Regions from separate parts of the Paenibacillus sp. NPDC056933 genome, predicted to be linked through region 2. Evidence: predicted binding sites of a transcription regulator. Region 2 holds the regulator's gene; the other holds the start of a gene.
The links. Region 2 encodes LexA, which represses DNA repair genes until DNA is damaged. Its sites were predicted from a motif close to CGAACATATGTTCG; they were not measured.
Positions count from the first base shown of each region.

Region 1: the regulator LexA is predicted to act here: its motif matches at 4,382-4,395, upstream of addB (helicase-exonuclease AddAB subunit AddB).

Region 1 covers NZ_JBHUQN010000002.1:1,088,097-1,098,551, forward strand. The annotation lists gene addA (helicase-exonuclease AddAB subunit AddA) at 1-814, opposite strand, end outside; gene addB (helicase-exonuclease AddAB subunit AddB) at 811-4,317, opposite strand; gene ACFTRD_RS19845 (class I SAM-dependent rRNA methyltransferase) at 4,520-5,896, opposite strand; gene ACFTRD_RS19850 (Na/Pi cotransporter family protein) at 6,403-7,404, shown strand; gene ACFTRD_RS19855 (NUDIX hydrolase) at 7,476-7,910, opposite strand; gene mtaB (tRNA (N(6)-L-threonylcarbamoyladenosine(37)-C(2))-methylthiotransferase MtaB) at 8,022-9,368, opposite strand; gene ACFTRD_RS19865 (16S rRNA (uracil(1498)-N(3))-methyltransferase) at 9,371-10,135, opposite strand; gene ACFTRD_RS19870 (site-2 protease family protein) at 10,274-10,455, opposite strand, start outside.
Region 2 covers NZ_JBHUQN010000002.1:289,297-299,751, reverse strand. The annotation lists gene ACFTRD_RS16305 (aldehyde dehydrogenase) at 711-2,012, shown strand; gene lexA (transcriptional repressor LexA) at 2,116-2,742, opposite strand; gene ACFTRD_RS16295 (LysM peptidoglycan-binding domain-containing protein) at 3,047-3,424, shown strand; gene ACFTRD_RS16290 (DUF896 domain-containing protein) at 3,520-3,729, shown strand; gene ACFTRD_RS16285 (hypothetical protein) at 3,856-4,368, shown strand; gene ACFTRD_RS16280 (HAD family hydrolase) at 4,397-5,203, shown strand; gene ACFTRD_RS16275 (ABC transporter permease) at 5,791-6,720, shown strand; gene ACFTRD_RS16270 (carbohydrate ABC transporter permease) at 6,733-7,602, shown strand; gene ACFTRD_RS16265 (ABC transporter substrate-binding protein) at 7,672-9,303, shown strand; gene ACFTRD_RS16260 (GntR family transcriptional regulator) at 9,409-10,083, shown strand; gene ACFTRD_RS16255 (cupin domain-containing protein) at 10,172-10,455, opposite strand, start outside.

The DNA.
Region 1 (10,455 bases), 800 kb from region 2:
ACAGAAGCTCTTCCACCATCGCCAAATCTTCTTTTAACGTATCTGCATAAGGTTTCGGGCCTTCTGGCTGCATCGATATGCTAATCCCTTGACGCAGCAGACCAGCCGCACCACTGAGGGAAAGAGCGGCATCGCGCAAAATACTCTGAACCCATGCAGAATGACCAAGCGCCTCGACACTTTCCATTTGAAAAGCAGCTGTCATCTCAGCCAGCCAGTGATCCGGCCAGGAATGACTTCGTGAGAAATCATACAAACGCTGCACAAGTCGATGCATGGCATCATCGTTTCGTTCCCCACTGAACCAATCCACCAGTTCGCGGAATGTGCTGCCTTCATCTTCCTCGCCGTACTTCTCTTCAAACAGTTCCTCCAACAATTCCTGACGCATAATTTCCGCTTCATTTTCATTCAAAATTCGAAAAGCCGGGTTCAACGGAATTTGCTGATAGTAACGGCGAATTACTTCCATACAGAATGAATGCAGCGTTGTAATAGACGCCCGTCCAAGCAGAGAAAGTTGTTTGCGCAGATGATCTTCCGCAGGCTGTTCTTCAAGCGCACGTTCCAGCGCTTCCCTAATCCGCTGCTTCATTTCGGCAGCAGCCGCTTTGGTAAACGTAGCGACGAGCAGGCGGTCTACGCTGAATCCCTGGGAAGGGTCTGCAATCTTGCGAATAATCCGTTCAACCAATACGGCTGTCTTTCCTGATCCGGCTGCAGCGGCAACCAGGATGTCTTCCCCGCTCTGCGAGATGGCACTCCACTGGTCATCACTCCAGAAGCTCCCCTCCGGTTTTGGCATATTCGTCATGAGTTTTCCCCTCCCTTGTGGTGAGACAGCATGTCCCAGATTTGCTGTTTGCCCGGTTTGGACAGCAGATTATATTCGTTACCTTCGATCGTTTCATCAAATTGACAGACTGATTTGTACGGACAAAAGGTGCATGCAACCTCCTGCTGGATACGGTAAGGTTCAATCGCCACATCCCCATCCGTAATCCGGGTGCCAATCTCGCGTATGTTTCTGCGCACGGAAGCAAGCAACGTATCCCATTGCTCCGGCGTAGCTACAGCTGCACTGCTGTAGAAGCTGCCATCCGCCTTAAGGGCAACCGGAATAATGGCTGAATAGCCCTTGTCCAGGGTATTATCCATTTGAGCGATCGCATCACGGTCTGCCAGCAGCAAGCCTTTCATTTTAAACCGTTTCAACAGTTCTTGTCCTGCCTGCTCCGATGTCATGCCGTTCGCGGATTGCAGCAGAGGGTTATGCACATGGAAATACAATGTACCTCCAGGCATAGCCGATTCTCCAAGCCACTCCTCGGCAGCGCTAAGCAGCACCTCCAGGTACGTGAGCATCTGTAATGACAGGCCATAATACACCTCATGCAGTTTGAGATCAGTCTGGCTGGATTTGTAATCAATGACTCGCAGCAGCAGACCGTTCTCTCCTTCAGCTACATCCACACGGTCAATCCGACCCACAATCTCCATCACGCAGCCATTTTCCAGTTCAAAACGCAGCGGTGGCAGGGGTTTATCCGGTCCAAAATCAAGCTCCAGCCCAATCGGTTCAAAACTTCCGCGTCTGGACTGCTCACCCAGAATAACTGATGCCCGACTAACAATATCCTTTAACTTGCGGAAAATGTAGCCGTACCGCTTCGTGCTAAGCAGGATTTCTCCCTGCAACTGTGGTGCGATCTGCTCCACGGTGTGCTCCGCTTCCTTTCGGCATTCCTCGGGAGACAGACTGCCCCAACTGCGATTTTCCTCTCGCAAACGTATCGCAAGCTGACTCAAGGCTGCATGGAACAGTTGTCCGATGTCCGGAGCCTGTAAGCGGTATAGTTGGCGCTCTTTCAGCCGCAGTCCATGGGATGCAAAATGGGAGAACGGACACGCCACAAAACGCTCCATTCGCGAGACACTGGTCCTTACCTCTGTGCCATATAATCTGCGGCTGGTAGCGGTACGAAGGGGTAGCGCCCGATTGCGATAAAAGATCGATCCAAGCAGCTGCTCCAGCTGAGGTCTGCTCGTCTCCCGAGAGACATGCCAGTTATATACCGCCCACCACATTTCAGGAATATCTTCTCCACGACGCCATCTGCGCAATTGTCCAATCAGATAAGAGAGGCTTTGACCAGAATGAATAATGTAAGAACAGTGTGACTCTTCTGAACCCGCAACAGGAGGCTGAGCCAGTAGTGGCTGCTCGTGCAAACCAAACATCTTGCGTATATGCCGAACAACTTCTGAAGGAAGAAGTGCCTTCCCTTCATCATCTGCGACAGGATAACTCAGCCATAACTGCTTGCTCGCCGCTGTCAGGGCCGTATAGATCAGAAAGCGCTCATCCAGCATTTGTCTTGTTGCCCCCGGTCCAAGCCCCAAACCTCTTTCCGTCAACAGCTGTCGTTCCTGCTCGGTTAATACACCATCATCCTGAGGGACAGCGGGCAGTTCACCATCTACCGCACCCAGAATAAATACATACTTGATATCCTGAAGCCGTGTACGATCCATCGACCCAACCAATACCTGATCAAGTGCTGGAGGAACAAGGCCCAATTTCAGTTCAGTCAATCCGGTCTCCATTAACCCGGCAAACAGATCCATATCCAGCCGTTCGGCCCCCATCATATCGACCATCTGGTCCAGTAGATCCAGGACAGCACCCCACATTTGGCGATGCTCTCTTGAACGTTCCGGGTCCCCCTGTGCCTTGGCTTCTGCAGACATGTGATCCAGCTTCCAGGGAATCTCGGCATCCTCCAGCAACCTGTAAAGCGCCGCGCATCGGTCTTTGGCTGTCTTTGCCTTAAGCATTCGTTTCTCAAAAGCACCCAGTGGATCAACAATCACCGCTCGACATTTCTCCATTAAAGAAAGCATCTGTTCCCGTCCCCGACTGGGACCCTCCTGACCGTTGTCTTCCAAGGAGAGGCTGGGTACATACTTCCATGGCTTACCATCTGTCCAGCGATATCCGTGAATCCCGCAAGCCAATATATAATTTTCGAGCTGATCCATATCTTCACGTGTGATGGAGCCATCACGCGGAAGCAGCAGATCCGTTTTGACACAGCGAAATACATCCTCGTAACGCCAGCGGCGACGAACGATATCCAGTGCAGAACGAATAAATTCAGATAGTGGATGATGCAGTTCATTTCTTCTCCGATCCAGAAAGACAGGAACGTCATAGTCTCTGAACAGGGGCTCAGCAATGTCGGCGTATGTATCCAGCTGACGAACGAGTACTGCCATATCCCGGTAACGCGCACCTTCATCTTGCGCCAGACGACGCATCTCACGCAGTGCCCCTTCCATCTCAGCCCGACGGTTCTCAGCTGCATAAAGTCTGACACCCGCATCACGCCCCTCACTCTTCCACCGAATCCGGCGATCGAAGCCAGCTTCCAAGTGAGCGAGTCCAGGACTGCCTTCAAATCTTGGCAAAACTTCCGGTTGAAGCACAGTTGTCTCATGAAGGACACCCAGATCCTCAGCCATGCCTTTGAGGCGCGTGTATGCACTCGCTGTGGGATGGAACAGTTCCAGTTCCTCAGGAAGTGCGCCGTGGTCATAGGCACGATCCAACGTCAGTGTAATCGTCACGGAAGATGCTTGCATCATCAATCTTCCAATAACGCTCATTTCCTGCGGCGTAAATCCTTGAAATCCATCGATCCAGATCTGTGCATCTTGCAGCAACGCGCTCTCTGACAATCGCTTTGTCAGATCAGTCAACGTATCTTCATCATCAATATATAGTCCAGTCAGTTCCTTTTCATAATCACCGTATATTAAAAGTAAGTCATGCAGCTTCTCCCCCAGAATCGGTGCAGACGAGGATGAAGTATTCCATGCGGAAAATCCTTCTTCCAGTGAAGTGGGGTTAAGTTCATAACGTTTAAACTCACTGTATAAATCATTTAAGTCACCTATAAATCCCAGCTGGCTGCCTGATGCTCCAAACAGCTTCAATTCTTCTTTGCGACGCTGAAGCACTTTATAGAGCAGCATTTTTTTTCCTTCAGCCCCAATCGGAATACGTGCAGAACCACCTGCCTCCTGCATTACCCGATAGGCCAATCGGCGAAAACCAAGCACTTCAGCACGCATGGTACCTTTAACCGCCCCGGAAGACACCAATGACTGCTCGGTTCGAAACGTACTTTGTTCCGGGACCAGCAGAATAAGTGGTTCGCCTTGCGGTTCCTTTTGAAGCAAGGATGTGATTTCCCGGGTAATCAGCGCACTCTTGCCGCTGCCTGCCCGGCCAATAATAAAGCGTACAGACATGTTTAATCCTCCAAACCATCACGAACAAGATTTTAATTCCAGTATAACATATCTGGCTTGGTTCGGAACATACGTTTGCCACTATCCGGTAATTTCATAGACCCTCAGCAGCGCACAACAAAAAGCCCACAGTTTATCCAAACTGTAGGCTCTTTGCCTGAATATATATCGATATGTTGGATCCACAATTGAAATCGCAAGATTAGTTCTTTTTACTGCGCACTTCAAAAATGGCGAATTTCAGATAATGACCTTCGTCTACACCCAAAATTTGAGGGTGATCCTTGCCGGCTGCTTTCCAGTCAATCAGACGCAGTACTTTGCCTGCATCCTCGGCTGCGTCCGCAATCGTTTCCAGGAAGAGGTCTGGACGCATGTGGTAAGAACAGCTTGCCGTTACCAGATACCCTCCCTCGTTCACCAGTTTCATCCCTTGCAGGTTGATGTCTTTATATCCGCGGCACGCACCTTTGACCGCTGATTTCGTTTTGGCAAATGCCGGCGGATCAAGGATGACCACATCGAACGTTTTACCACCGGCTGCAAGCGCTTTGGAAGTATCCACTTTCTGTTCTCCGGCACGCGCACGTGCATTACGATCATCGAGGCCTTTGACCTGCTCACGTAAGTATTGGAATGCATCCGCAACGACAAATTCGACCCTGTCAGTGAAACCGTTCAGCTCTACGTTGATTCGTGCACTTTCAATCGCATGCTCTGAGATATCAAGGCATGTTACTTTTTTGGCTCCATATTTACAGGCGTTCAACGTGAAGCTGCCTGTGTGTGAGAAACATTCCAGCACCGTTGCCCCGTCCCAATAAGGAAACGTCACTACCTTGCCGCTTTTGTTCACAGGAAGCCATTGCTCCGAACCATCCTGCTCAGTCTGTTGGAGCGTAATGCCACTCTTGTAGCCCCAACCCTTCATAAGAGGTTCGATCGCTGCACGATTCTCGCGCTGGTCGAAGAAGTAGCCAGTCTTCTGGCCTTCCACGATATCGACCTTAATGAGCAATCCGTTCTCAGTTACCGTGACATGACGCGGGCAGTCCCCATATAGAGGTCCCTTCGTCTGCTCCAAACCTTCCAGTTCACGAATGGGAACATCACTGCGTTCATAGATGCCCTCAGGCTGCATCACTTCCACGAGAGCTTGTACGATCGCTTCACGACAACGGTCCATGCCCAGTGTGAGCAACTGTACAACAAGAACACTGCCAAAGCGGTCAACAATCAGACCTGGCAGAAAATCAGCTTCCCCATAAACGAGACGATACGCCTCTCCATCCCGGATAAAACGCTCCCGGTGGCGCAAGCAATCACGAAAACGCGCTGCAAAAAAAGAAGTGTCCATCTGTTCAAATTCCAAAGGCTGATAGGCTACGACTCTAACGGTAATTTGAGATGCAGGGTTATAGTAACCCGTCGCTAAATAGCGACCTTGATGATTCAATACGTTGACCAAATCTCCCGGCTCGGGGTTTCCTTCAACGGAGGCGATTTCATTGTTAAATATCCATGGATGAGCATGTTCAAGCCGCTTTTTGCGACTGCGTTCCAGTGTAACGGATGGCAAGATCGATTCACTTCCTTTAATTTATTGTTCAAAAGATAGGCTTGGTGCAAAGGAGACCGCTGCGGGTATGGATTGGACTTTCGATCGCTGTTTCATTGTTATAGATGAATCTCAAATTCACACTTGCCACTACGATGACAGAACAACCTTCCGATCGCTGTTATCCCCAGATTTTTTTGATTCCCTTTCTTAAGGGAAAATCCGGGGATAAAGGCGAGCGCTTCGCTTCTTCAGGTTTTTTCTGCCCTCTCCGTTCCGTGTGAATCTTTAATTCAACCCCTATTACAATAAACGCTTCGCTTCTACTGTTCCAATTCCATCCCCTCCGCTGCGTTTGCGGAATCTCCGTATCTTTTGATCCGGGGTGCGGTAATTGGGGTGATGCTTCGGCGACGAATTATTTCTCCGATTCTTTTACCTAATTAGTAATTCAGTTAGCCTGTCATGGTTGTCCCTACTTACTCATAGGATGAGATAAGGATATGCACGGAAGGAATGATGAACTCATGTTCAGAGATGTTGTGTTGCCCCTGTTATACGGGCTTCTTATCTTTTTTGGCGGGATGAAGCTGATGGAAACCGCCTTACAACGAATGGCAGGGCCCCTGCTGGCTGGATGGCTGGACCGGGCCACTTCAGCTCCCTGGAAAGGCATGGCTTTCAGTGCAGGTGCAACAGCCTTGCTGCAAAGCAGTACCGCGGTCACCGTGCTAACCATTGGACTAGCTAATGCCCGATTGATTACGTACGGACGCACACTTGGCATTATCCTCGGCACGAACATCGGGACGTGCCTGACAACGGAACTGGTTGGACTGCAGATCGGGCGTGCTTCCCTGCCTCTGCTTGCCCTGTCCCTGACGGGATGGGCTGTCTTTGTTGTGCTTGGTGAACGCAATCAGGCAGCTCCAGAGCGCATGCGCCGGACTCTGTTCAACATGCAATACAGTTTCCTCGCAGCTGCCGGATTTGCTCTCGTCATGACAGGCATACAAGTAATGCAGTCCATAGCCGTACCGCTGCGAAGCATGGGCGTATTTCAGTGGTTCCTGGACCGCTCAGCCGACAGTTTGTGGTGGGGCTTCCTGGCAGGCGCGTGTCTGACGGCACTCATCCATAGCAGTGCAGCCGTCATCAGCATGGCGATTACGCTTGCAGCCACAGGGGTATTACCTGTGGAGATCGGTATCGCCATTGTTATAGGGTCCAACGTGGGGACCTGCATCACTGCCGTGATTGCTGCCGCTGGCGGAGCATCTGCAGGCAAATTTGTCGCAGCCTCCCATGTCGTATTAAACATCGCGGGGGCGCTGCTGTTTATGCCGCTGATCGGCCAGCTGCATGCAGCTTCGGCCTGGCTGTCAGCGGATAACGGGGCACAGATTGCGCATGCCCAGACCCTTTTTAACGTCACCAGTTCCCTGCTTGCCCTGCCATTCTGTTACTTGCCCATCTGGCACAAAAAACCACCGGTCTCCACCCCAGTGGCGAAGTCACCCATGGCTTGATGTTTTGAACCCGCTCGACAAACTGTAGCCCAACGTGCCACACCTACAAAATTAGTCAGTCTTTTATTGTATTATACGTTAATGCCCAACTTATTCAGCGCCTCACGTAGTATATCATCGTTATTATCGTACCCGCTTTGCTGCTGTCTGGACCATGCTTCTTCCGGAGCATACCAATCCACACCTTTGATTTCTTCAATCTGAGGCTGGAGATCGCCGCTTTCCGCTTCAACGAGATAATAATGAACTTCCTTGTCCACTGGACCAAACTCTGCATGCTGATACGTATAGGCGATAATATCAACCGGCTCTACAATCCGGCCCACCATACCCGTCTCTTCCAGAATCTCGCGCAGAGCCGTTTGTTCGATGGTTTCTCCATCTTCCATCTTGCCCTTGGCAAGAGTCGTTTTGCCATAACGATCTACAATTAATTGAATTTGAAGCTTCCCGTCTTCCCCAGTACGGTACACAACGCCGCCTGCCGAAATTTCTTTTTTGTTCATCTTGCTCTCCCCCAATAACGGAATAGTCTTCATCTTTTTCGGAAAAAGAAGGACCTCATCTCCCGGGTATACGTTCCCCAAGGAAATGAAATCCTTGTTACCAACGCTCGATTACATCGCTGCGGACTTCAGATTTTCTTCCAACACTCGAACCAGCGTTGCCTGGCTCTCATTCACGCCTGCCTCGGTCACTTTGACGCGGCACACTTTACCGACCATATCCAGGGATCCATCGAAGACCAGTTGAATGTAGTTGTCACTGTATCCGTGCAGTTTGCCACTACCCTCGCGGCCCTTGGCCTCGCCTTCAGGTATGACATCCAGTACCTGTCCCACAAACTGCTTAGCGTATGCCAGCTGCATTTGCTCCGACAGATCAATCAGTTCATGTACGCGGGCATTTTTGACATCCTCGTCCACCTGATCTTCCATACGCGCTGCCGGTGTTCCGGTCCGCTTGGAATATGGGAATACGTGCATCTCGGAAAAACCGATTTTCTTCATCAGCTCGTAGCCGTTACGGAACATCTCATCCGTCTCACCCGGGAACCCTACAATAACGTCGGTTGTAATCGCTACATCCGGCATCGCTTCCCGAATGCGAAGCATTTTATTGTAAAACTCTTCGGTCGTATATTTGCGGCGCATACGCTTCAGCACCGTGTCATCGCCCGCTTGCAGCGGAATATGGAAGTGGCGAACGAGCTTATCTGAACGTTTGATTACATCCAGCATCCGGTCATCAATCTGGCTCGCTTCAATCGAGCTGATACGTATACGCTCCAGACCCTCCACTTTGTCCAAGTCCCACAGCAGATCCGTCAGATCGTAATTCTCCATGTCATCCCCGTATCCACCAGTATGAATACCAGTAAGGACAATCTCCTTATATCCGGCATGTACGAGCTGAACAGCCTGTTGAATGATGCTGTTCGCTTCCCGACTACGGGAGAGCCCACGCGACCACGGAATAATACAGAATGTGCAGAAGTTATTGCAGCCATCCTGAATTTTCAGGAATGCGCGTGTACGATCAGCAAAATCAGGTACATCCATCTCTTCAAATACCCGTGTCTTCATAATATTGCGCACCGCGTTAACAGGCTGACGGGATTCCTGAATTTCCTTGACATATGGCAAAATTTTGTCCCGATCCTGTGTACCGATGACCAGATCCACACCAGGGATGTCCAGAATCTCTGCCGGAGAAGTCTGCGCGTAGCAGCCGGTTACGGCTACAATCGCATCCGGGTTGCGCCGAATGGCACGACGGATAATTTGACGGCTCTTTTTGTCGCCGGTATTGGTCACTGTACAAGTATTAATCAAGTATACATCCGCTGTCTGTTCGTCGAAGTCTACCTGATCATATCCTTCGTTTTTGAACAATTGCCAAATCGCCTCTGTATCATAAAAGTTAACTTTGCAGCCCAAGGTGTAAAACGCCACGGATGGCATAATTACATCCCCCCCATTTCTCCGGATTCATATAACACACAAGTGAGCGCCGCCATTCCAGCTGTCTCTGCCCGCAGGATGCGTTTGCCCAATCCTACGGAAACCGCGCCCGCCTGATCGGCTTCAAGCGTCTCCTTTTCGGAGAATCCACCTTCAGGTCCAACAACGATCAACACTTCGGCCCTTGCATCAGGTGCAAGCTGCTCCACAAACGGCTTCAATGCATCTCTTAATTGCTTGCCGTTTTCTTTTTCATAACAATAACATACCAAATTGTAGGCCTCAAAAGAAGATAGCAGCCCTTTCCAGGAAAGTGGCTGCTCGACGGATGGGATGCGATTCCGATGACTCTGCTCAGCGGCTTCCTTGGCGATTTTCCGCCACCGATCCAACCGTTTGCCCTCTTTCTTGGCGTCATATTGCACAATCGTACGTTCCGAAAGGAAGGGAACAAATGAGACAGCCCCAATTTCGGTACATCTCTGGATAACCGTCTCCATCTTGTCGCCTTTCGGCAAACTTTGGGCCACTGTAACACGAATACGTGCTTCATGGTCCATCTCAAGCGGCTCCACAATAGTCGCTGTTACTTGCTGAGCTTCGATGCTTTCAATCTCTACCAAAGCTTCTTTGGAGTTTCCGTCACTGACAATCAGTTTATCTCCAGGTTTACCACGCATCACCTTGCCAATATGGCGCGCATCATCACCCGTGATGACCACGGAATGTTCATTAAACTGTTCTGCAGATACAAAATAACGCTGCATAAGTCTGTCCACCCATTCTATCCTGTTATGATTGAAATTCACCCCGCCTGACGGCAGGCGTGAATCCAATCGCCACAGATGATCATACAACTTTTATGTCCTTCTGACCAGTATTTCAGTCCCATACACTATACGTTTCTAACGATATAAACCGATGATTAACCTTGCCAGATCCACATACATATTCTGGGCAAATTGATATAAAGGTTGAATCGTCGCATTTTGCAATGGAGGAATGACAAGGATCAAAAGGAAAATAAATATGGACCATTGCTCTACCCCTTGCAGCTTCCGGCTGATTGAAGGCGGCAGAATATCCT
Region 2 (10,455 bases):
TAGTAGACTTGAAGGAAACGTATTGTATGAAAGCTCAAGGATGATTATGCTAGAGTATAGAGAGGCTTGGTTGGCGCCGAAATAGGTCTCTGTTAACTAATGAATTTGTATGGCTTTTTAATTGGGAGAATTCGGATTGAACAGAGTCATATAGATGACGCTTAGTACCTTTATTTCAGATGATGTCAAAGTAGTAATGTAATCAAAATGAGTATTTGAAACGAGTTTCTTCATTATAATAAGAAAAAAGGGCGCCCACAAAATGCCCGCAAAAGTCTGAATGATTATGATTAGTTTTGAAAAGTATGGAACATAAACCGTATGCAAGTCCATCAATGGGAACGCGATCAATATATCACGTTGTACTAATAGCTGAATCCCTTGGCGCTCTAGCGCTGAGGGATTTTTCTTTTTGTGGGCGTGTAACTATATACTTAACGAAAAACCAAAATGCCCACACCAAATGATTAGTGATGGTTAAGGATTTCATTCATTGAACTATGATTAAGAGGTTCCCATTCAAAGTACATATCCGTGTAGGATTTCTTGGTTACATCTTGTCAGTTCTGAGAAAGAAGCAGCGGATAATTGTTAATGTATATTCACAGAATTTGTGTCATCACCTTATGTTGATAGTTTCATATAGATGCGATATGATACATTTATGTTTTTAGTAATTAAATTTTAGGCAATTAATTGGAGATGTAAATATGGAGTTAGAAAAGAAAATCGTTGCGCAGCAGCGCACATTGTTTAATACAGGTCAAACCAAATCGATTGAGTACCGTATTTGTGCTCTCCAGCAATTAAGACAGGGAATTGAGAAATATCAGCAACGTATTCTCGATGCACTTCGTGTGGATCTGAATAAATCCGAAACGGAAGCTTATGGATCCGAGATTCGTATTGTGTTGGGCGAGTTAGACTTTGCTTTGGATCATATAGAGGAATGGGCTGCGCCAAGACCAGTGCCGACGAATTCTGCTATACCTGATGGCGCAAGTACAATTTATCCTGAACCTTATGGTGTTGCTCTGATAATCGCACCGTGGAATTATCCATTCCAACTGGCCTTTGGTCCGCTAATTGGAGCTATTGCTGCAGGTAACTGTGCCATTATCAAGCCCTCTGAATTAACGCCAGCTGTATCGCGCCTGACTTATGATCTGGTTCACGAGATATTTCCTGAGGAGTACGTCGCTGTTATGGAAGGGGAAGTGGGGACCAGTACAGCACTGTTAAAGGAAAAGTTTGATTATATTTTCTTTACAGGCAGTACAGGTGTGGGTCGCATTGTTATGAAGGCAGCAGCTGAGCATTTGACCCCGGTTACGTTGGAATTAGGTGGGAAGAGTCCGGTCATTGTTAATAAAGATGCGGATCTGAATCTGGCAGCTCAGCGCATTGTGCGCGGTAAATTCCTGAATGCCGGACAAACCTGCGTCGCTCCGGACTACTTGCTTGTGCACGAGCATGTACATGACAAATTGCTGGAATTAATCAGCGCAGAGATTGAGGACAAATTTGGTGCTGATGTGTTGCAGAACACTGATTTTCCGCATATTGTCAATGATCGCAACTTTGATCGTTTATCCGCGTTACTCCAAGATGGCAAAACATTGATCGGTGGGCGTTCTAAACGTGATCAACTGTTCATTGAACCAACAGTACTGGGTGAAGTGGATTGGAAGTCACCTGTTATGCAAGAAGAGATCTTTGGTCCAATTCTTCCTGTGTTTAAATATAGTGATCTTAACCCGATGCTAGAGGAGATTATTCGTCGTCCAAAACCACTGGCATTATATCTCTTCACTCAGGATGAGGTTCTCCAAAATCAGGTTTTGAACCAAGTATCTTTCGGTGGCGGTTGTATTAATGATACGTTGTCTCATATGACATCACATTATCTCCCGTTTGGCGGAGTAGGAGAAAGTGGAATGGGTTCTTACCACGGTCAGCAGAGTTTCGATGTGTTCTCACATCATAAGAGCGTGCTCAAACGCAGCAAATAAATCATAATAAGCACTACGTACACAAAGAGGTTGTCCTGATGAACAGGGCAACCTCTTTGTGTATTTCATTATGATACGAACCAACGGACCAACTTCAATCATATTAATGTATATCACGGAAAAGGCCAATGACTTTACCCAGAATACTGACGTGTTTCAAACGCAAAGGTTCAAAGGTCGCATTCTCTGGTTGAAGACGAATATGATCTTTCTCCTTGTAGAACGTCTTCACCGTAGCTTCATCGTCTTCAGTCATGGCTACAACGATATCGCCGTTATCCGCAGTTTGCTGCTGACGTACGATAACATAGTCTCCGTTAACAATGCCTGCTTCAACCATACTGTCTCCCACAACCGAAAGCATAAATACTTTTTGCTCGCCTACATAGTGCGTAGGAAGGGGAAAGTAATCTTCGATGTTCTCTGTTGCTGTAATTGGAACCCCAGCAGTAACCTTACCAACAATAGGAATGCGAGCGACACTGTGAGCAAACTGATGTGAATGCTCTGACTCTTCCTGGCTTAGAAGTTCAATGGCTCTTGGCTTGGTCGGGTCCCGTCTTATGAGACCTTTCTTCTCCAAACGATCCAGATGTCCATGTACTGTAGAGCTGGAAGCCAATCCAACGGCTTCACCAATTTCGCGTACGGAAGGAGGATACCCCTTCAACCGGACTTCATTACGTATAAATTCCAGAATAGCCTGTTGCCTGCTGGATATCTTCGACATACCGTATCAACCCCATTTTAGTAACGTTTGGGAAAATTATAACATAGAACCTCCGTTCGTACAAACATAAGTTCTAAATAATAAGGCATAAAATCAATGTTTTTTTGCAAATTAACATGAATTTTTTCTGTTTATCCATTCAAATACTGCAAATGAAAGATTTCATATTATAGAAGAAAGAGATAAGAGGTTATCTACAAATAAAAAAAAGCGAACAATTGTTCTAAAAAGTTATTGAACAAAACAAATGTTCGTGTTATATTGGTTTCAACAGATAGGAACAAACGTTTGGAGGTTAATAATTATGAGATATTCTACTTATCAAAGCATTTACGAACCGGTTAATACAGAATTGGTTAAAACAAACATAGGGAACTTCAAGAAGGTATTTACAAAAGGCAAAACACCAACATGGATGTTGAAATTAGTAATCGTATCTTTAATCATATTTATTGGATGCAGCACAGTACTCACTGTATTTGCAGGCAATGAGAACAACCTGTTACCTGGCGGGAAGACGGTTGTTTCGCAAGGTGATACGCTTTGGAGTATATCATTGGATCACAAACCGGAAAGTATGGATACACGTATATATATAGAAGCAATTAAAAAAGTGAATCAACTTCAGTCGACTTCAATACAGGTAGGGCAAGTGCTAATACTGCCTCAATTCACTGAGTAAACTGCATATCTATACGCATAAATGCGTATCAACTTGACAAGCAGCCTTTATCATGTCAAAGTTAATATGACTTTGTATTTTTGGAGGGGACAAGCTTGGATATAGATAGTCTGGTAGCACGTATTAATGAATTGGCCCGTAAGCAAAAATCCACTGGGTTGACAGAGGAAGAGCTCGCTGAACGTGCCAAGCTTAGAGAAATCTATTTGAATAATATTCGCAGCAATTTCAGACAGCAACTGGATTCGATTGAAATTGTAGATGATGAGAATGATCAAGGCCACCAAGGCAAACTCAAACACTAAGGAAACCTAATGATATCATTTTGATATTTAGGTTTCTTCCTGTTATTTAGAGAATGCAAATTATAGGGGGAACTATTGGTTTGCAATGATGTAAGCCGATACAAAGAACATCTAAGGGGGATTCTCATGTCGCGTTCGTTCGAGAGAACGGTTCGGAAAAATTCAAAGCAGCTGAACCAGCAACGTAAAAAGAACGGTCAACCGATTTCAGGTACACCAGGTGAGGACGTATTCAAAGGACGTAGTCTTCTGTTTCCTATTTTTCTGATCGGACTCGCATTCCTGTATCTCTTTATGAGTACGTTTCTTGTCAAAGCTCCGATGACCACTTGGGACTGGGTGACCATGCTGCTGTATGTATTTTTGGCAGTCATCTTCATGCTTCGTCGACCTTATGTCAAGATAGGAAGTAACCGAATCTTGACGACTAAAGGAAACCGTGAGCGTTCAATTGGAGTCGATGATATTGTGAAATTCAGAATTGAGCCAGGCACGGTTGTTATTGAGCATAATGCACGAGGCAAGAGATGGGTATTTACCAAACTACTCAATCGTTATGATACCGATGCAATCACTGAACGTCTTCTGAAATTCGCCAAAGCACATCAGATCACTGTGGAAACATACGAGAAAAAGTAATTATTGCATAAAGGGGAAGATGACCGAAATGGCGTTAAAAGCGATTTTGTTCGACCTGGATGATACTTTGCTGTGGGATGAGCGCAGTGTTCGTGAGGCATTTCATGAGACCTGCCTGATCGCAGCACAAGAGACAGGGGTTAAACCTGAAGAACTTGAAGAAGCAGTTCGTAATGAGGCACGTAATCTGTATGAATCCTATGAAACCTTTTCGTTTACCAAAATGATTGGAATCAACCCGTTTGAAGGTCTTTGGGCTAACTTTACGGGTGGAGATCAGCCGGAATTTCGCCAATTGGAACAACTTGCACCTGCATATCGTAAAGAATCATGGCGTCGTGGATTGTTAAAGCTCGGTATTGATCGTGAAGATTTGGCAGAACGACTCGCCTCGCAATTCGGGGCAGAGCGGAGATCGAGACCCCATGTCTATGAAGAAACGATGGAGACGTTAAGTCATCTACAAGGAAAGTTCAAGCTTTTGCTTTTAACTAATGGGTGTCCTGCGTTACAACAGGAGAAGCTTGATGGTGTTCCTGAATTAGCTCCCTTTTTTGATGAAATTATTATCTCGGGTGATTTTGGTAAAGGAAAACCTGACCCTTCGATCTTCGAGCATGCTTTGAGCAGGCTTGGAGTGAAGCCTCAGGAAAGTGTGATGGTTGGCGATAAGCTGACAACGGACATTCGTGGAGCGTTGTCAGCTGGCATTAAGTCTGTTTGGATTAACCGTGAGAATAAAGTGAATACCGAATCGTATGTGCCTGACCATGAAATCAAGCATTTATCCGAATTGGAACGCATCATTGCTGAATTCTCAATTAGTGCATCATAAATCATATTTTATGTGTATTGCTCGAACATTGTTGAGTTTCTTGAGAGGTGTATACCAACCTTGGAACCCGACAATGTTTTTTGTGTTGTGGACATTCCAGAACTATACCGTATTAACGTAATCAAAATTTTTTTAGTAAAAGTTATTGAAATTATAGAACGGCTGATTTAGAATATAACTAACATACTAGTATGACTAGTATGCGGTCAGATTTAGCGAATATCTGTTGACTTACTCGAATGAAGTGGAAGCGAAAGTTATTCGCTATAATTTTGATATTAATTGTAAGCGCTTTACATAATTAAAGGGAACTATTTCGTTTTGGATATATAGCAGGTAGCGCTAGTACAAAATGACGTTAAGCATCTTAACTGACCTAAATCTCTTGTGATCGCCATAATTGATATCGCTTACATTATTTGTTTTAGTTTATTCCGTAGTGGGGGTGAAGTTCATCAAGGTTGTCTTCTACAAAAGATAAAGATCAAAAGAAGGAATTGAAATCGAAAACGCTTTTATTTTATCAAGCCAAGGAACGGAGAGTGAAATAATATATGGAGTCGGAAACCGCTAAAACCACGCTAACGATGACCTCTGTACGCAAAGAAAGCAGGTTAAGAACGGCTGCAGCTTTACTTCGCAAAGATTGGCAGTTGTACTCACTGTTAATTCTTCCAATTATCTATCTTATTATTTTTAAATACGGTCCGATGCTCGGTAACATTATCGCCTTTAGACGGTTCGTACCCGGAGGCAGTATTTTCGGAGAGACGTGGGTTGGATTCAGGTATTTTCAGATGTTCATTCAGGACCCTACCTTTTGGAAGGTATTTGGAAATACGCTTATGCTTGGTGGACTCGCGTTACTTTTCACCTTCCCCGTTCCGATCATTTTTGCATTGCTGTTGAATGAAGTGAAAAGTAAACGATTCAAAAAGTTTGTGCAGACCGCATCTTATCTTCCGCACTTCTTGTCTATCGTCATCGTTGCCGGAATGGTTCTGCAATTAACAGCAGTGAATGGATCGATTAATGGATTGGTTTCATTTTTTACCGGAGATAGTATTCCTTTCATGCAGCGCGCTGAATGGTTCAGAACAATTTATATCACCTCTGAGGTCTGGCAGGGTATGGGTTGGGGGGCAATTCTATACTTGGCTGCGTTGACAACAATTGATGATTCTTTGTATGAAGCCGCACGAATCGATGGTGCGAATCGTTGGAAGCAAACAATCCATGTAACCATACCGGGCATTTTGCCTACCATTGTTACGTTGCTGATCCTGAACATGGGTAATTTTCTTGCGGTTGGATTTGAGAAAATCTTGCTCCTTTACAATCCGCTGATCTACGAGACATCTGACGTGATTTCCACTTATTTGTACCGGGTAGGTTTGCAATCCAGCAACTTCAGCTATGCAACCGCCATTGGTTTGTTTGAATCCATTATTGGACTGATCCTGGTATTCTCGGTTAATGCAATTTCACGCAGATTGACACAACGAAGCTTGTGGTAAAGGAGGAGCAATATGCTGGAATCAAAATCATACAAAGTATTTAAAGTGTTCAATGCTATCTTTTTGCTGCTTGTGGTGTTCATCACACTCTATCCATTTCTAAATGTCGTGGCCCAATCCTTCAGTAGCGAGGCTTACATCAATTCAGGCAAGGTAAGTATTATTCCCAGAGGCTTTAATGTAGAAACCTACAAGACGATCTCTCGTGACAGCATGTTCTGGACCAATTATAAAAATACAATTATATATACTGTTGTAGGTACTCTGATTTCTATGTTCATGACGACCATTTTCGCTTATGCCTTATCCAAAAAAAGATTAATGGGGCGCAAGTTTCTGACTATGTTCGCGGTGTTCACCATGTTTTTCAGTGGCGGCTTGATTCCAAACTATGTCCTCATTAACTCTCTGGGTTTCAATAATACGATGTGGGCATTGGTTGTCCCTGGTGCAATCAGTATTTATAACATGCTAATAATGAAATCATTCTTCGAAAACATGCCTGAAGAGCTTGAGGAAGCGGCAGCTATCGATGGTTTGAATACGTATGGTATTTTGTTACGGATCATTCTACCACTGAGTAAAGCTGTCATGGCAACAATGGTTCTGTTTTACGCTGTGGGGCACTGGAATTCCTGGTTTCCAGCCTTCCTGTATCTCGACAAAAAGGAACTGTTCCCCGTTACAATCTACTTGCGCAATATGATTGCAGGAGCGACTGGTGGTGCTTCGGCTGGTGCTTCAGCAGACAATTTGACTCAAATTTCTGCGAATATTAAATCGGTCACCATGGTATTGACCATTTTGCCTATTCTTACGATTTATCCATTTGTTCAACGGTACTTTGTAACCGGTATCATGTTGGGATCTGTTAAGCAGTAATCCTAATCCGATATAGTTCAACATCTCGATGGTAAGGCCAATCTAAACCACATGCAGGGGGAGAATTGAATGAAACAGAGACCACGTAAGCTGGTAGGCAAGATGGTATTGGCAACAATGATGAGTGTCGTTCTGGCAGCATGTAGCAGCGGAACTGGTGGAGAAAAAGTCGAACCAGAATCCAAGGGGGCTATGGAATCTTATGGTGTTGGAGAGACGTTTAAAGCCACTGAGCCATTTAATCTATCTATCCTTTACAGTGACCAGCCAGCATATCCGTACAAGAAGGATTGGCTTCTGTTCCAAAAAATCACGGAAAAAACCGGTGTCACGTTGGACCCAACTATCGTTCCAATGAGTGACTATTCCCAGAAAAGATCCCTTCTCATCAGCTCAGGAGATGCTCCGTTGGTTATTCCAAAAACCTATCCGGGTGAAGAATCTGCTTTCGTATCCTCTGGTGCGATTTTGCCAGTGAGTGACTATATTGACTTGATGCCTAATTTCAAGGATAAAGTAGAGAAATGGGGACTTCAGGATGAGCTTGAGGGCCTTCGGCAAGAAGATGGGAAATATTATGTGCTTCCAGGTTTACATGAAGAGGTTTGGCCGGATTATACGCTTATTGTTAGAACTGATATTTTCGAAAAAAATAACATTGCCATTCCAAAGACATGGGATGAATTGTATAATGCAGCCAAAAAGCTGAAGGAGATTTACCCGGATTCCATCCCATTCTCAGATCGGTTCAAGTTCAATAGTACGCTGGGTATTGCAGCTATTGGCTTTGGGACAAAAGCTGGATGGGGATTTGGTAATGGTCTGACGTACAAGGCAGACAAGGATGAATTTGTATACACGGCTACAACACCGGAATATAAAGATATGTTGACTTACTTTAACAAACTGGTATCCGAAGGACTTCTGGATAAGGAAAGCTTCACCCAGGACGATGACCAGGCTACTCAAAAATTTGTTTCGGGAAAATCATTCATGATTAATGGTAACTCGCAAACGTTAGTACTGCACCGCAATGACATGAACAAAACGTTGGGAGAAGGAAATTTCTCCATCGCCAAAATTACAGTCCCTGGTGGTCCAAAAGGCCAACTGATGTCTGGCTCCAGACTTGAAAACGGTGTCATGATTTCCGGGAAAATTAAAGACAGCGAAAACTTTAAAGCAACAATGCAATTTATTGACTGGTTATATTATAGTGATGAAGGTCAGGAATTTGCCAAATGGGGTGTTGAAGGGGAAACCTTCACCAAAAAGGATGGCGTTCGTAAACTGGCAGAAGACGTGAATTATAACGGATTGAATCCGAAGGGCACGAAAGATTTGCGTATAGATTACGGCTTCTCTGGTGGTGTGTTTGCATATGGTGGAACGACAGATTTGCTGCAATCCATGTTTAGTGAGGAAGAACTGAAATTCCAACAAGACATGAAAGATACAAAAGAAGTGGTCCCTGCCGAACCGCCAATTCCTTACTCGGATATCGATCGCGAACAGGTGACATTGCTTAGCACACCACTCAAAGATTTCTCGGATCAAAATACGCTTAAATTCATTTTGGGAGAACGTAATCTTTCCGAGTTTGATGCATTTGTAAAAGAGCTGGAGAGCCAGGGCTTGTCTCAGTATATGCAGCTTTCCAATGATACGTATAAGAAGTACAAAGAAAGTAAGCAACAATAGTTGTAAACTGAAGTTTGCTCAATTGCCGTTTCACTGAGAGGATTTTAGTGGAGCGGCAAATTGTGCTAATATGGAGGAATACGGCTGAGAGGAAGAGGTTAAGGAATGTCACTTAATCAAAAGATTAGAGGTTCAACCCGGGCTTATTCATACCATCTGATAAAGGAACGCATTCTGCACCTTGAACTTGAGCCCGGTACAAAGATTTCCGAGAAGGAAATTGCGGATGAATTGCAAGTGAGCAGAACACCAGTACGTGAAGCGTTCATGAAGCTTGCTGAAGAAGAATTACTTGATATCATCCCACAGAGTGGAACCATTGTCTCCCATATTAATTTAGAACATGTTGAAGAAGGCCGGTTTATGAGAGAGAAAATGGAGAAGGAAATTGTCACGCTGGCTTGTGCATCTTTTCCGGAAGAATTCAGATTCAGACTCGAGACCAATATTGCCATGCAGGAAGTATGTATAGGGAAAAATAATTTCTATCGTCTTTTTGAACTGGATGAAGAGTTTCACCAGATATTGTTTCAGGGCACAGGGAAAATGAGAACGTGGAAAATGTTGCAGCAATTGAATATGCCCTTTAATCGCCTTCGTTTATTACGGCTGTCTGAAGATTCCGATGCGGAGGTGATTATTTCACAACATAAAGAGATTTACCGGCTCATCACGGAACGTAAGACGGATCAAGCTGTTCAGGTTATGGAAGCCCATCTTAGACTTGTTGTTGTAGAACAAGAGAAGATGAAAGCAAAATATCCGCATTATTTTATATGAATATCAAATGTTGTATACGATCTCAATATGAACAAACCCCTGTTCGAAATGGACAGGGGTTTGTTGTGCACATAATAGAATTTGCTTATTATGCTTGTTTAATAAAAGTAGGATCCGGGTATGGATCTGCGATCCAGCCATCTTTTTCAATAAACAGACGCACCGCAATGATTTGTTTGTTCTCCATTAATGTGAAGAAGTGTGGCGTATTCTCAGGTACCGAGATAACGTCTCCAGGAGATAATTCTACATTAAAGTAACCTACATCATCTGTAGCTTTAATGACAAAGATTCCTTTGCCGGCTACAATTGCACGGATTTCATCTTCAGCATGCGTATGAATTTCTTCAAATTTGGCAAGCTTCTCTTCAA